One region of the Rossellomorea sp. GCM10028870 genome, then DNA from elsewhere that is predicted to be linked to it. Evidence: a T-box and tRNA genes for the amino acid it is inferred to sense, from the RefSeq annotation. Region 1 holds a T-box; the other regions hold tRNA genes.
What was found. A T-box is a leader RNA that pairs with one kind of tRNA and senses whether it is charged. The one in region 1 lies ahead of ileS (isoleucine--tRNA ligase), so its partner is inferred to be a tRNA-Ile.
Positions count from the first base shown of each region.

Region 1 (4,912 bases):
CTTTGCATTTTAGCATAAAAGGGAGAATAAAGACACTTAAACTAAGGAGAACGACGAAAACCTATAGTGTGGCTGTTAGGAATAAGATGAGATTTTTCCAAATCGTCTCCATTCCAATGCATCTTCCAGAGATGTGCATGTTGGGTTCATCTTAATGAAATCATAGGGAATTTCTTCTCCGCTCATTTCACAATAGCCATATTGATTATCTCTAAATCGATTTAACGCTTGTTTCACTTCTGTAATTTCTTCATCAATATACTGCTGAATTAAAGGATGTTGAGATTGACTTGCCTCCAGCTCTTTCAAGGATGTGGTCAGTTCTTGAACAATGGATGTGTATCGGTCATATGTCATCTTTGATCCCTCCATTTATAGTATGGGGGAAACAGACCTAAAAATTGTGTTGCAAGATATAGCAATTTTGGAATTAGAAAGGCTGTCTGGACGAAAAAAGACTGACTCACATTGAGTGTGAGTCAGCCTTTTTAAATTATGCCAGGTGTGAATAGCTTTCTTTCACTACTGATGCACATCTTGTGCAAAGAGTAGGATGATCTTTATCCTTGCCGACTGTCGGTGTGACAATCCAGCAGCGGTCACATGTTTCACCTTGCGCTTTTTCCACGACAATATTGATTTCACCAAGACTTAATGCATGTTCTGGTGCTTCGTTCACTGCTCCACCGATTTCAAATGCGGAGACGATGAATAATTGTTTTAAGTCTTCCTTAATTGAACCTAGTAAAGCTTTCGTTTCATCATTTACGTAAAGGGTCACTTTAGCCGTTAATGATTTACCAATCATCTTCTGATTACGCGCTTCTTCAAGAGCCTTTAAAACATCATCTCTTAACTCAAGGAAAGCATTCCATTTCTTCTTCAACTCATCAGCATTTCTTACCTCTTGCACTTCAGGCATATCTGTTAGTTGAACACTCTCTCCCTCTACTCCAGGGATATGAGCCCACACTTCATCAGCTGTATGAGACAGGATTGGAGACATCAGTTTCGTAAGCGCAATCAGGGATTCATATAACACAGTTTGAATGGCTCGACGCTCTTCATGATTTTCTGACTCGATATATAGAACATCCTTCGCAAAATCTAAATAGAATGAACTTAAATCAAGCGTACAAAAATTATTTACAGCGTGATAGATGCTTGCAAATTCATATTTGTCGTATGAATTTCTCACATTTTTCACAAGATCATTAAGCTTTACAAGCATGAATTGATCCACTTCTCTTAATTGATCGAAGGATACCGCATTGGTACTTGGATCAAAGTCGGAAAGATTTCCCAATAAGAAACGGTACGTATTACGGATTTTACGATACACTTCAGCCACTTGCTTCAAGATTGGATCCGATACACGTACATCTGCTTGATAATCAACCGATGCAACCCACAGACGAAGGATATCGGCTCCAAGCTGCTTCATCACTTTTTCAGGAACGACTACGTTCCCTAATGATTTACTCATTTTTCTTCCGTCACCATCAAGAGCAAATCCATGACTTAACACGCCTTTATATGGAGCTTTACCCGTCACTGCTACACTTGTAGTCAAAGAAGAGTTAAACCATCCGCGATATTGGTCAGATCCCTCTAAATAAAGGTCTGCAGGACGCTTGAGGTCATCTCTTTCTTCAAGCACCGCTTGATGTGAGGAACCTGAATCAAACCAGACGTCCATGATATCCTGTTCTTTTGTGAACTTCCCATTCGGACTTCCTTCATGGCTGAATCCTTCAGGTAGAAGATCCTTCGCTTCTTTTTCAAACCAGATGTTTGATCCATGTTCACGGAAGAGCTTCGATACATGGTCGATTGTTTCATCTGTAATGATTTCCTGGCCATTTTCAGCATAAAATACCGGGATAGGCACTCCCCATGCACGTTGTCTTGAAATACACCAGTCTCCACGGTCTCTAACCATATTGTAAAGGCGTGTCTCCCCCCAAGCAGGTACCCATTTCGTTTCATTGACAGCTTCCAGCAGTTCTTTACGGAATTTATCGATTGACGCAAACCATTGTGCCGTCGCTCTAAAGATAACAGGCTTTTTCGTACGCCAATCATGTGGATAGGAGTGAGTGATAAAGTTAAGCTTTAATAATGCTCCTGTTTCCTGTAGCTTTTCTGTAATCGGTTTATTGGCTTTATCGTAGAATAAACCTTCGAATCCAGGTGCTTCAGATGTCATAACGCCTTTATCGTCAACCGGGCATAACACATCCAAACCATATTTCTTTCCTACCAGGAAGTCATCTTCCCCGTGTCCTGGAGCGGTATGAACACATCCAGTACCAGAATCAGTAGTGACATGCTCCCCTAGGACAACAAGTGAATCCCGATCATATAATGGATGTTTTGCCACGATATGCTCAAGCTCTGCACCTTTAACCTTTTGGGATACAGAGTAATCTTCCCATTCCAGATTCTTCGCTACTTCTTCTAATAAATCTTCAGCTACTACATAGCTGCTTTCTTTCACATTTACTACGACATAACTTAGATCTTCGTGCACGGCAATTCCCAGGTTAGCAGGAATCGTCCAAGGTGTTGTCGTCCAGATGACTAATTGAGTCCCTTCTTCAAGAACTCCCTTTCCTTCTGTAACGGCAAAACCGACATAGATGGAAGGAGAACGCTTATCCTGATATTCAATCTCTGCTTCTGCAAGAGCGGATTCACTTGATGGAGACCAATACACTGGTTTTTTACCTTTGTAGATATAGCCTTTCTTCGCCATATCACCAAACACTTTAATCTGTTGAGCTTCATATTCAGGCTTTAATGTAATATATGGATTATCCCAATCCCCGCGCACCCCTAATTGTTTGAACTGAATGCGTTGATTGTCAACCTGCTCATATGCATATTCCTCACACAATTTACGGAACTCAGCGATAGTCATTTCTTTACGTTTCACGCCTTTGTTCGTTAACGCCTGCTCAATCGGTAAGCCATGGGTGTCCCAGCCTGGAACATACGGTGCATGAAACCCGCTCATGGATTTATAGCGAACGATAAAGTCTTTAAGGATTTTATTTAATGCATGACCCATATGAATGTTTCCATTCGCGTACGGTGGTCCATCGTGAAGAACAAATAATGGACGATCACTCGTTCTCTCCTGCACTTTTTGGTAAATATTCATTTCTTCCCATTTTTTCTGTGTATCCGGTTCGCGTTTCGGTAAATTGCCTCTCATCGGAAATTCCGTTTTGGGCATCAATAATGTATCTTTATACTCCATGAAATCTTCCTCCTAAACGTTTCTCTTAATTGCCATCTTTTCTAAAACCTGCAATTCTTAATCAGGCTATCCCTTTTAGAAACAAAAAAAAGCTTTCTCATCCCTGGAAAGGGACGAGAAAACTTTTCCCGCGGTACCACCCTCATAAAGATCGAAACCGACCTTCACTCGTTTTGATTCGTAACGTGATCAAGACGCTATTCATTACTCTTCAGAAGTGAATTTCATGAGTAGAGCTCTAGGGTGATCTTCCGTACCTTTGTTCCTTGTCGGGCTTTCACCGTCCCCGACTCGCTAGAAAGGAATGATCATAAGAAACGTACTGTCCCTGTCTTAGCCTTCATTATGGCAATTTAGATTGTTGTTCAATTATATGAAAGTATTGCTCTTTTCGTCAAGACAATGTCTCTTCTTCTTTTAAAGTTTTTAAATCTGTTGCATCCAAATCGAATTCCATTAATTGATCCCAGTCATTTGTATCAAGTAAATCAAGTTGGGCTTCAATTAACATCTTGAAACGAGTTCGGAACACCTTTGATTGCTTCTTTAGTTCTTCAATTTCAATGGCAATCTTACGGGCTTTGGATAATGATTCGTTAACGATGCGATCAGCATTCTTCTCGGCTTCCTTAATGATCAGCTTCGATTCTTTCATTGCATTACGCTTAACTTCTTCCCCTGCTTCTTGAGCAATGACGATTGACTTGTTTAATGTTTCCTCGATGCTTGTAAAATGACCTAAACGTTCATTCAAGGAGTTTAAACGTTCTTCGGTTTCTTTCTTCTCACGGATAAGAATTTCATAATCTTTAATAATTTGATCTAAAAATTCATTGACCTCATCCTCATCATAACCACGAAAGCCACGACTAAATTCTTTGTTATGTATGTCTAATGGCGTTAAAGGCATGGGAGCCACCTCCAGTACTTGGTGAATTACATATTTATTATAACTAAAATTTCGACAGTATGTGGGAGTATTCCTTTATTTTTCTTAAATTATTTCAGTATTCCGACAGAAATTCGCCATTTCTCCCGTTTTGTTCTTCCTTCAATGGACAATAACTTACTTCTTCCGTATCCTCTTGCTGAAAGTACATCGCCGGCTTCGACTTCAAAAGAGGCATTTTCGACTGTTTTCCAATTAACTTTTACATGATTACTCTTGATTAAGCTTTGAGCTTTTTGGCGGGAATCATTATAAACTGCTGCAAGAACAACATCTAACCGCAGGGAACTTACAGTAGTCACTTTTTCGAGCCATTCTTCCTTACTCACGATTCGATCCTTCAAAGGAATATCCTTCAAGGATATCTTTGCCTTCCCTATTTGTGTGAGTTCCATTCGAACGTATTCAGAAATCTCATCAGCAAGCATGAGTTGAATGGTATCGTCCACTGCTAAAATATCCCCGAATTTTTCACGTTTCAAGCCTAATGACATAAGAGACCCTAATACCTGTCTATGTTCTATTGTAACAAACTTGGACGGGTACTGTATTTCAAATAGCCTAATTCCAAAATCTTCTTCTTCAGGCTGAAAATAAGAAGGATACAATAACGCTCTCTTCCTCTCTGTATTCTCAGGATAGAATGAGAGGAGAATTTCATCGTTGTTTCCGATGATTGACTCGACAATATACTGTTG
Region 1 is NZ_JBHTGN010000001.1:1,560,303-1,565,214, forward strand. It holds gene ACFQWC_RS08040 (hypothetical protein) at 76-357, opposite strand; gene ileS (isoleucine--tRNA ligase) at 494-3,265, opposite strand; T-box leader at 3,372-3,609, opposite strand; gene ACFQWC_RS08050 (DivIVA domain-containing protein) at 3,660-4,175, opposite strand; gene ACFQWC_RS08055 (YlmH family RNA-binding protein) at 4,265-4,912, opposite strand, start outside.

Region 2 (4,912 bases), on a different contig from region 1:
CCCAGCTTCCTCCGGGACGATTGCATGTTCTGACGGGGGAAGGTCCTGCTATCGGTGGATGGCTATTGGATAACCAGGATGTCAACATGTTCACTTTTACGGGAAGCCCCCGTGTTGGTCAGTTGATCCGGGAGAAGGCAGGCTTGAGAAAGGTAGCCCTGGAATTAGGGAACAACTCAGCGACCATTATCCATAGGGATGCCAATATCAGTGAAGCAGCGACTGTCACCGCTCAAAAAAGCTTCAATAATGCAGGGCAAGTATGTATATCCGTTCAACGGGTATACGTACATGAAGAGGTGTACGAAGAGTTCCTGACAAAAATGAAGGAAGTTGCAAATTCCCTGGTTGTAGGAGATCCGAAAGACGAATCTGTCAATATCGGACCGATGATTGCAGAAAAGGAAGCCATCCGAGTTGAGCAGTGGGTGAATGAAGCTGTAAGCAGTGGAGCTGTCATTGAAACAGGTGGCAGACGTGAGGGTGTATTCTATCAACCTACCATTCTCACTCATGTACATGATGATATGAAAGTGTGCCGTCAGGAAGTATTTGGTCCCGTTGTTGCCGTCACTACCTATCAAACAGAAGAAGAAGTAATCGCAAGAGTGAACGACTCCGAGTATGGGCTTCAGGCTGGCTTATTTACAAATAGTTTAGCCTTTGCCATGAAAGCGGCCGATGAAATCGAAGTCGGTGGACTGATGATCAATGATACTTCAGGATACCGTGTCGATCAAATGCCTTACGGAGGAGTAAAGAAGAGTGGATCTGGAAAAGAAGGTCCTAAATATGCCATCCAGGAAATGACTGAAGAAAGAATCGTGGTATTCAATATATAAATGAATCAACATCAGGGCTGTTTGTCTTTAAGGGGGGGGTGCCTTCTTATCGGAAACAGTCCTTTTATCATCAAGCGGAGGGACCAAAACATGTCATTTATCACCATTTTGCTTCCGATTTTCTTTGTGTTCGGGATAGGATTTGTATCACAAAAATACCTGTCACTTGATACTAAGAACCTTTCAAGAATGGCCATCTATGTGATGGTGCCTTTTTTAGTGTTTCGAACTTTCTACGAACAGTCCATTAATAGTACGTACGGTCTATTGACCCTCTATATGATTGGATTATGTTTGATTATCATCTTACTGGTTACCATCTTGTCGAAAGTTTACCGGTTTACAGAGCCGGAGCGATGCGGGCTTGTATTATCCTCGGCTTTCATGAATAACGGAAACTATGGAACGCCGCTCGCTTTTTTTCTCTTCGGGGCAGCAGGACTTGAAATCGCCATTGTCCTCATGGTCATTCAACAATTATTGATGAGCACGTTGGGAGTATTCTATGCAGCAAAAGGGAGTGCCCAGCAGAACGGTGTAAAAGCAGCACTGCAAGCAGTGAAAAGAATGCCTATGGTGTATGGGGCAATGGGGGGCATCGCTTTCCAATTGCTTCATGTGCCAATCAGCAAAACATTCATGCAAGCGATCGATTTCATAGCGGATGCAGCGATCCCGTTCATTATGCTTACTCTTGGCATGCAATTAGCCAATATCTCGATCAAAGCGATTGATTGGAAGAAGCTCTATACATCTTTATCACTGAAATTGATCGCCTCCCCAATGATTGCAGCTCTACTCGTTCTGCCTATGCCTTTGGATGACATGACTAAGCAAATCATGATCATTATGGCGGCAACACCAACAGCGGCTAACACTACGATGTATGCGATCCAGTTCCAGACAGAACCGCAGAATGTTTCAAGTGCGACGCTGATTTCTACTATTATGAGCATTGTCACGCTTCCGGTTGTTATATATTTAGCGATGTAGTCCCAGATTGATTTACTGATCTCGTAATTATCTATGGAGGGGATCAGTAAATTTATTTGAGTTGAATTGGATAGTTTGTCATTTTTCCTATTGATATAATGTTTAAAGATATGGTATATTCTTTTTCGGCTTACCAAAATGGTAAGCTGAGTATGGCGAAAAAAGTTTTCGTTTTTTGTTAACTAGAAGTTGACTTCTACGAAATTAGCTGATATAGTTATACATGTCCTTAAGCGGGACGTTAAGAAAATATGGCCCATTGGTCAAGCGGTTAAGACACCGCCCTTTCACGGCGGTAACACGGGTTCGAATCCCGTATGGGTCACCAAAGTTTTTTGCGGTAGCAAAATAACTCAGCATTTACATTTTGGAGGATTAGCTCAGCTGGGAGAGCATCTGCCTTACAAGCAGAGGGTCGGCGGTTCGATCCCGTCATCCTCCACCAAAGATTTTTGCGCTAGCAAAATATCTTTCCTTAAACTGCTTCCATGAATTAAATATGCCGGTGTAGCTCAACTGGTAGAGCAACTGACTTGTAATCAGTAGGTTGGGGGTTCAAGTCCTCTTGCCGGCACCATTTGGTTTCTTGCTATATATGAGCCATTAGCTCAGTTGGTAGAGCATCTGACTTTTAATCAGAGGGTCGAAGGTTCGAGTCCTTCATGGCTCACCAAAGATTTTCGCGAATGCGAAACATCTAACATTTTGCGGGTGTGGCGGAATTGGCAGACGCACCAGACTTAGGATCTGGCGCCGCAAGGCGTGGGGGTTCAAGTCCCTTCACCCGCACCATTTATTTCGCGGAAGTAGTTCAGTGGTAGAACACCACCTTGCCAAGGTGGGGGTCGCGGGTTCGAATCCCGTCTTCCGCTCCAGACTTGCCGGGGTGGCGGAACTGGCAGACGCACAGGACTTAAAATCCTGCGGTAGGTGACTACCGTACCGGTTCGATTCCGGTCCTCGGCACCAAAGTTTTTTGCGACAGCAAAGTAACTTTCCTTACTTTGTCATTAATGAATTGTTTAGCGCCCGTAGCTCAATTGGATAGAGCGTTTGACTACGGATCAAAAGGTTAGGGGTTCGACTCCTCTCGGGCGCGCCATATATTTCGGGAAGTAGCTCAGCTTGGTAGAGCACTTGGTTTGGGACCAAGGGGTCGCAGGTTCGAATCCTGTCTTCCCGACCACTTCTTTGGGGCCTTAGCTCAGCTGGGAGAGCGCCTGCTTTGCACGCAGGAGGTCAGCGGTTCGATCCCGCTAGGCTCCACCATGAACTTCATTCATTGGTTTTATAGAAGTGCAAAAAACATTCTAAATATTTCGTGGCGGTGTAGCTCAGCTGGCTAGAGCGTACGGTTCATACCCGTGAGGTCGGGGGTTCGATCCCCTCCGCCGCTATTACTCAATACAAATCGCACGATTGATAAGGACCCTTAGCTCAGTTGGTTAGAGCAGACGGCTCATAACCGTCCGGTCGTAGGTTCGAGTCCTACAGGGTCCATTATACACGGAGGAATACCCAAGTCCGGCTGAAGGGATCGGTCTTGAAAACCGACAGGGGTGTAACAGCCCGCGGGGGTTCGAATCCCCCTTCCTCCTCCATATTTACCTTTACAAATTTATATCGTCGCGGGGTGGAGCAGTTCGGTAGCTCGTCGGGCTCATAACCCGAAGGTCGCAGGTTCAAATCCTGTCCCCGCAATACCATTTTGACTTATATTTATAAGAGGTTATCCTTAATCTTTCATAAGTCACGCATGGATAGTTATTTTCGCTATCGCGAAAAAACTTTGGTCCGGTAGTTCAGTTGGTTAGAATGCCTGCCTGTCACGCAGGAGGTCGCGGGTTCGAGTCCCGTCCGGACCGCCATTTTTTATTTGCTTGGTAACATTGAAGTTAATCACTTGAAAATTTAATCTTCTATATAATATGGCTCAGTAGCTCAGTTGGTAGAGCAATGGACTGAAAATCCATGTGTCGGCGGTTCGATTCCGTCCTGAGCCACCATTTATACTTAAGAGCCTTTAAGTATTTCTTTTGTTTGGAGGGGTAGCGAAGTGGCTAAACGCGGCGGACTGTAAATCCGCTCCTTCGGGTTCGGCAGTTCGAATCTGCCCCCCTCCACCAATGATATTTGTGTAAGCAAAATATCTACCTTATTTTTCTAAGTTAAACAACTATTCTTATAGGGGCATAGTTTAACGGTAGAACGAAGGTCTCCAAAACCTTTGGTGTGGGTTCGATTCCTACTGCCCCTGCCAAAGAAATTTTAAGCATGGCGATTGTGGCGAAGTGGTTAACGCACCTGATTGTGGTTCAGGCATTCGTGGGTTCGATTCCCATCAGTCGCCCTTTATATTGGGCTATAGCCAAGCGGTAAGGCATCGCACTTTGACTGCGACATGCGTTGGTTCGAATCCAGCTAGCCCAGCCAACGGCGGCATAGCCAAGTGGTAAGGCAGAGGTCTGCAAAACCTTTATCACCGGTTCAAATCCGGTTGCCGCCTCCAATTTTCATGCGGGTGTAGTTTAGTGGTAAAACCTCAGCCTTCCAAGCTGATGATGAGGGTTCGATTCCCTTCACCCGCTCCAATTTTAATGGGCCTATAGCTCAGCTGGTTAGAGCGCACGCCTGATAAGCGTGAGGTCGGTGGTTCGAGTCCACTTAGGCCCACCATCTCAATATTCCGCAGTAGCTCAGTGGTAGAGCTATCGGCTGTTAACCGATCGGTCGCAAGTTCGAATCTTGCCTGCGGAGCCATTTTCTTCATTATAGAAAGTGGAGTGGTTCTCAACATTTTTTTTGAGAAACTTTCAAAAAGAAGTTGACTTCTACGAAGTTAACTGGTAAAGTATCATTTGTTGCCACAAACGGACAACGAAAACACGACGAACTTGATCAAAACTTCTTGAAAAAAGTTATTGACACCAAGTTGGTGATCGTGTAACATAGTAAGGGTCGCTTCGAAAGAAGCACTTACACATTGAACCTTGAAAACTGAACAAAACAAGACAATACGTCAACGTTAATTCTAGATTTATTTTTAAAGAGCTATTCAAACTTTTATCGGAGAGTTT
Region 2 is NZ_JBHTGN010000005.1:433,824-438,735, forward strand. It holds gene ACFQWC_RS20445 (aldehyde dehydrogenase family protein) at 1-842, shown strand, start outside; gene ACFQWC_RS20450 (AEC family transporter) at 933-1,835, shown strand; tRNA gene ACFQWC_RS20455 (tRNA-Glu) at 2,089-2,163, shown strand; tRNA gene ACFQWC_RS20460 (tRNA-Val) at 2,205-2,280, shown strand; tRNA gene ACFQWC_RS20465 (tRNA-Thr) at 2,337-2,412, shown strand; tRNA gene ACFQWC_RS20470 (tRNA-Lys) at 2,433-2,508, shown strand; tRNA gene ACFQWC_RS20475 (tRNA-Leu) at 2,543-2,627, shown strand; tRNA gene ACFQWC_RS20480 (tRNA-Gly) at 2,636-2,710, shown strand; tRNA gene ACFQWC_RS20485 (tRNA-Leu) at 2,716-2,804, shown strand; tRNA gene ACFQWC_RS20490 (tRNA-Arg) at 2,861-2,937, shown strand; tRNA gene ACFQWC_RS20495 (tRNA-Pro) at 2,945-3,021, shown strand; tRNA gene ACFQWC_RS20500 (tRNA-Ala) at 3,029-3,104, shown strand; tRNA gene ACFQWC_RS20505 (tRNA-Met) at 3,159-3,232, shown strand; tRNA gene ACFQWC_RS20510 (tRNA-Ile) at 3,262-3,335, shown strand; tRNA gene ACFQWC_RS20515 (tRNA-Ser) at 3,344-3,436, shown strand; tRNA gene ACFQWC_RS20520 (tRNA-Met) at 3,463-3,536, shown strand; tRNA gene ACFQWC_RS20525 (tRNA-Asp) at 3,627-3,703, shown strand; tRNA gene ACFQWC_RS20530 (tRNA-Phe) at 3,766-3,841, shown strand; tRNA gene ACFQWC_RS20535 (tRNA-Tyr) at 3,878-3,961, shown strand; tRNA gene ACFQWC_RS20540 (tRNA-Trp) at 4,022-4,095, shown strand; tRNA gene ACFQWC_RS20545 (tRNA-His) at 4,113-4,185, shown strand; tRNA gene ACFQWC_RS20550 (tRNA-Gln) at 4,194-4,268, shown strand; tRNA gene ACFQWC_RS20555 (tRNA-Cys) at 4,271-4,344, shown strand; tRNA gene ACFQWC_RS20560 (tRNA-Gly) at 4,353-4,426, shown strand; tRNA gene ACFQWC_RS20565 (tRNA-Ile) at 4,435-4,511, shown strand; tRNA gene ACFQWC_RS20570 (tRNA-Asn) at 4,521-4,595, shown strand.
Region 2: it has a tRNA-Ile gene. The T-box ahead of ileS (isoleucine--tRNA ligase) is inferred to sense a tRNA for this amino acid. The anticodon was not compared.

Region 3 (4,912 bases), on a different contig from region 1:
GAGCTTAAACGGCTCCCTTTTCCACCTGCTAATAACATGGCCACACATCTACCTTTTGCCATCTTTTTCTCTCCCCTTTCAATCTATTGGTTTTAAATAAACGGCTGCATATGGTGGAATCGTCATTTCCACATATCCTTCTCTTCCATGGTAGGACTCGTTGTGCACTGTAAGAGGCATAGGATTCACCTGATGTGAACCACCAAATCGTTCATCATCACTATTCCAAATCTCTTCATAAGAAGAAACCTTATTGACTCCTACCTTATACTGATGATACACACGAGGACTGAAATTACAGATCACCACAAGATGATCCCCCTTCTCTTTCCCATTTCTGATAAAAGAGAAAATCTGCTGCTCTCGATTATCCACATCCACCCATTCGAATCCCTCTGAACGATGATCCATTTGAAATAATGGTTCAGCACCTTTATATAAATGCATAAGCTCTTTAAAATATGAGTTGAATTTGTGATGAAATTCGTAATCCAATAAATGCCAATCTATTTCCTCTAAATCCTTCCACTCTGAAAACGGGGCAAGTTCACTTCCCATAAACAGAAGCTTTTTCCCTGGATGAGCCATCATATAGCTCAGGAGCAGACGATATTGAGCGAATTTCTGCCAGTAATCACCTGGCATTTTATTCAATAATGACTTCTTCCCATGTACCACCTCATCATGGGAAAAGGGAAGCACATAATTCTCTGAGTACGCATATAACAATGAAAATGTTATAAGAGAATGCACATGCCTTCTTTCAGACGTGTCTGTTTCCATATATTTAAGGACGTCATTCATCCATCCCATATTCCACTTATAATTAAAGCCAAGTCCTCCATAATGAACAGGAGACGTCACCTGTGGCCAGTCTGTAGAATCCTCTGCAATCATCAAAATCGAAGAATCATACTCGAACACTGCCATATTCAAGTTTTTCAAAAACTGTATGGCTCCTTCATTGGGAGCAAGCTCTCCCTGGTTAGCCCAGTAAATAATATTGGCCACTGCATCAATCCGGAATCCATCAATATGATACAGGTCCATCCAGAAACGGGCATTCGAAATCAGGAAGCTTCTCACTTCTCCCTTACCTAAATCAAAATTCGCCGTTCCCCACGTATAATTCTCACGGTCCCTTTCCTCTCCATACTCATAAGCAAACGAACCATCGAATTCATATAACCCGTGAGCATCCTTACAAAAATGACCCGGGACCCAATCCAATATCACGCCAATATTATGTAAATGACATTCATTGACGAACGCCATCAATTCATGAGGTGAGCCATAGCGACTAGTCGGAGAATAATAACCAGTACCTTGATACCCCCAAGAACGATCAAACGGATGCTCCGTGACAGGAAGCAACTCAATATGTGTAAATCCTTGTTCTTTCACATGGGGAATTAATTGCTGTGCTAATTCCTTATAGGAAAGAAATTTCCCTGCTTTCTTTTTCCATGTGCCTAAATGCACTTCGTAAATTGCCATAGGCTTGTCATAGACCGTCGAACTGGCTCGATGCTCAAGCCACTCCTCATCCTCCCATGAAAACCCCTGCAGCTCATACACGACGCTTGCAGTATTTGGACGCTTCTCAGAAGCAAACCCATAGGGGTCCGCCTTCAGCTTCTTTGAACCTGAGGGAGTCGTAATCTCGTACTTATACGTTTCTCCCGATAGATTCTCATCAATGCGAATTGTCCATAAACCTTCGTTATTCCGCCTCGTAAGTTCATACCCTGTTCCATTCCAATGATTAAAAGATCCAACCAATGAAACATGTCTTGCTTTCGGTGCCCAAACGCAAAATTCTGTATAGGTTCCAGTAGAGTCTCTTCTCACATGTGAACCCATAAACTGATAGGCCTGCTGCAAATTTCCCTCATGAAACAAAAAAACATCATAATCTGATATGGTCATTGCGTTCATCATCTCACCTACATTTTTTCAATCTACTTACTACTTTCTTTCAAGTTCATCAAAATCCTCTTTATTATCGTCGCTCAATTACGACAATTTCCTACATACATTTGATAAAATGGTTCACTATTGGAAAGTCTTACTAAATGATAAGGTTTACATTGGAAGAACATAGGGGAATCATGTTGAATTCATAGCGGAATTTGTCGAAAGTTTTTTAATTAAAAAATGTGAAATTTGCAGTAAATGCAGAAGGATTCCGGTATTTTGTATCGTTTCTGGCTGATTGTGAGAAGGATGGCGGTGTCGAATTAAGGAGTGATTGAGAAGGCGTAATGCATCAGGCGCCTGCATGCTTATGGTGATTAGTAGGGTGAATGAAACATGTTCTAATGGTCCCGGATGGGTAATTAAGGAGGGAGCATTCATAGTTTAGTCTTTAAAGGAGGTTGGGTTTATTGAAGAGCTTGAGAAGTTTAATGAAGAGATTAAGAGGTGATTGATGCCATTTACTTTTCGATGATCACTGACTGAATGTTCCCATCCTCCGTTTATTGTATTGAAAAATTGGATCTGAAAAGAAAAGTGCAGAAGTTGATAATATATTGGGAAAAGTCGATAATATATGTGGAGAAGTCGATAATATATCCTTCGTAGAGAAATAGAAGCATGCGTTTCTCTTGTAAAACCGCTTATTTTAGTCCCGATCTGCCTCCATATTCAATTAACTCTCTTCATTTAGTCATTTTTTCTTCTATTATTAATAAAATAACCACTAATTCTACTACTTTGTACAAAAAAAAAGACTATCAAAAATGATAGTCTTTTTTCAGATGACCCATACGGGATTCGAACCCGTGTTACCGCCGTGAAAGGGCGGTGTCTTAACCGCTTGACCAATGGGCCATAATATGGCGGAGAAGGAGGGATTTGAACCCTCGCGCCGGTTGCCCGACCTACACCCTTAGCAGGGGCGCCTCTTCAGCCACTTGAGTACTTCCCCATATTGGCTCCGCAGGCAAGATTCGAACTTGCGACCGATCGGTTAACAGCCGATAGCTCTACCACTGAGCTACTGCGGAATAATGAAATGGTGGGCCTAAGTGGACTCGAACCACCGACCTCACGCTTATCAGGCGTGCGCTCTAACCAGCTGAGCTATAGGCCCATAAATAATTGGAGCGGGTGAAGGGAATCGAACCCTCATCATCAGCTTGGAAGGCTGAGGTTTTACCACTAAACTACACCCGCGGTATTTAAATAAGAAAGTATGGGGCGACTGATGGGAATCGAACCCACGAATGCCTGAACCACAATCAGGTGCGTTAACCACTTCGCCACAATCGCCATAATGTCTTCAAATAGAAAATGGTGGCTCAGGACGGAATCGAACCGCCGACACATGGATTTTCAGTCCATTGCTCTACCAACTGAGCTACTGAGCCTTACTTAGAGTAAAATATTTAATTATGAACCATAATCTTATTTAAAGAAAATGGCGGTCCGGACGGGACTCGAACCCGCGACCTCCTGCGTGACAGGCAGGCATTCTAACCAACTGAACTACCGGACCAAAGCTTTTTGCGTAAGCAAAATAGGTTTCATTACCTCGCGATAGCGAAAATAACTATCCATGCGTGACTCATCAAGGATTACCCTATCCTAAGTCAAAAATGGTATTGCGGGGACAGGATTTGAACCTGCGACCTTCGGGTTATGAGCCCGACGAGCTACCGAACTGCTCCACCCCGCGACGATATGAGTAAGGAATTCACCATAAAAGTAAATATGGAGGAGGAAGGGGGATTCGAACCCCCGCGGGCTGTTACACCCCTGTCGGTTTTCAAGACCGATCCCTTCAGCCGGACTTGGGTATTCCTCCGTAATAAAAATGGTACTTGGTGGACCTTGTAGGACTCGAACCTACGACCGGACGGTTATGAGCCGTCTGCTCTAACCAACTGAGCTAAAGGTCCCTTTTGGTAGCGGCGGAGGGGATCGAACCCCCGACCTCACGGGTATGAACCGTACGCTCTAGCCAGCTGAGCTACACCGCCAAGAAACATAATATCAAAAATATTTTTTTACTTTCATAAAACCAATGAAGTTTATCTTACTTTCGTAAAAAAACATGGTGGAGCCTAGCGGGATCGAACCGCTGACCTCCTGCGTGCAAAGCAGGCGCTCTCCCAGCTGAGCTAAGGCCCCAAAGAAGTGGTCGGGAAGACAGGATTCGAACCTGCGACCCCTTGGTCCCAAACCAAGTGCTCTACCAAGCTGAGCTACTTCCCGATAATATGGCGCGCCCGAGAGGAGTCGAACCCCTAACCTTTTGATCCGTAGTCAAACGCTCTATCCAATTGAGCTACGGGCGCAAAATATGTCGTTTCCTTCCGAAAAATCAATGGTGCCGAGGACCGGAATCGAACCGGTACGGTAGTCACCTACCGCAGGATTTTAAGTCCTGTGCGTCTGCCAGTTCCGCCACCCCGGCAAAATTTTCTGGAGCGGAAGACGGGATTCGAACCCGCGACCCCCACCTTGGCAAGGTGGTGTTCTACCACTGAACTACTTCCGCGAAATATAATGGTGCGGGTGAAGGGACTTGAACCCCCACGCCTTGCGGCGCCAGATCCTAAGTCTGGTGCGTCTGCCAATTCCGCCACACCCGCATGTATGATTGATATTTTGCTAATGCAAAAATCAATGGTGAGCCATGAAGGACTCGAACCTTCGACCCTCTGATTAAAAGTCAGATGCTCTACCAACTGAGCTAATGGCTCATCTCAAAAGATGAAATTCAAAACCAACATGGTGCCGGCAAGAGGACTTGAACCCCCAACCTACTGATTACAAGTCAGTTGCTCTACCAGTTGAGCTACACCGGCATATTAATTACCCACTAATGAAAAATGGTGGAGGATGACGGGATCGAACCGCCGACCCTCTGCTTGTAAGGCAGATGCTCTCCCAGCTGAGCTAA
Region 3 is NZ_JBHTGN010000006.1:212,027-216,938, forward strand. It holds gene ACFQWC_RS21560 (glucose-1-phosphate adenylyltransferase) at 1-62, opposite strand, end outside; gene glgB (1,4-alpha-glucan branching enzyme) at 79-1,938, opposite strand; tRNA gene ACFQWC_RS21570 (tRNA-Glu) at 2,764-2,835, opposite strand; tRNA gene ACFQWC_RS21575 (tRNA-Ser) at 2,842-2,932, opposite strand; tRNA gene ACFQWC_RS21580 (tRNA-Asn) at 2,937-3,011, opposite strand; tRNA gene ACFQWC_RS21585 (tRNA-Ile) at 3,021-3,097, opposite strand; tRNA gene ACFQWC_RS21590 (tRNA-Gly) at 3,107-3,180, opposite strand; tRNA gene ACFQWC_RS21595 (tRNA-His) at 3,201-3,276, opposite strand; tRNA gene ACFQWC_RS21600 (tRNA-Phe) at 3,299-3,374, opposite strand; tRNA gene ACFQWC_RS21605 (tRNA-Asp) at 3,426-3,502, opposite strand; tRNA gene ACFQWC_RS21610 (tRNA-Met) at 3,609-3,682, opposite strand; tRNA gene ACFQWC_RS21615 (tRNA-Ser) at 3,719-3,811, opposite strand; tRNA gene ACFQWC_RS21620 (tRNA-Ile) at 3,829-3,905, opposite strand; tRNA gene ACFQWC_RS21625 (tRNA-Met) at 3,910-3,986, opposite strand; tRNA gene ACFQWC_RS21630 (tRNA-Ala) at 4,062-4,137, opposite strand; tRNA gene ACFQWC_RS21635 (tRNA-Pro) at 4,145-4,221, opposite strand; tRNA gene ACFQWC_RS21640 (tRNA-Arg) at 4,228-4,304, opposite strand; tRNA gene ACFQWC_RS21645 (tRNA-Leu) at 4,335-4,423, opposite strand; tRNA gene ACFQWC_RS21650 (tRNA-Gly) at 4,433-4,507, opposite strand; tRNA gene ACFQWC_RS21655 (tRNA-Leu) at 4,517-4,601, opposite strand; tRNA gene ACFQWC_RS21660 (tRNA-Lys) at 4,637-4,712, opposite strand; tRNA gene ACFQWC_RS21665 (tRNA-Thr) at 4,742-4,817, opposite strand; tRNA gene ACFQWC_RS21670 (tRNA-Val) at 4,843-4,912, opposite strand, start outside.
Region 3: it has a tRNA-Ile gene. The T-box ahead of ileS (isoleucine--tRNA ligase) is inferred to sense a tRNA for this amino acid. The anticodon was not compared.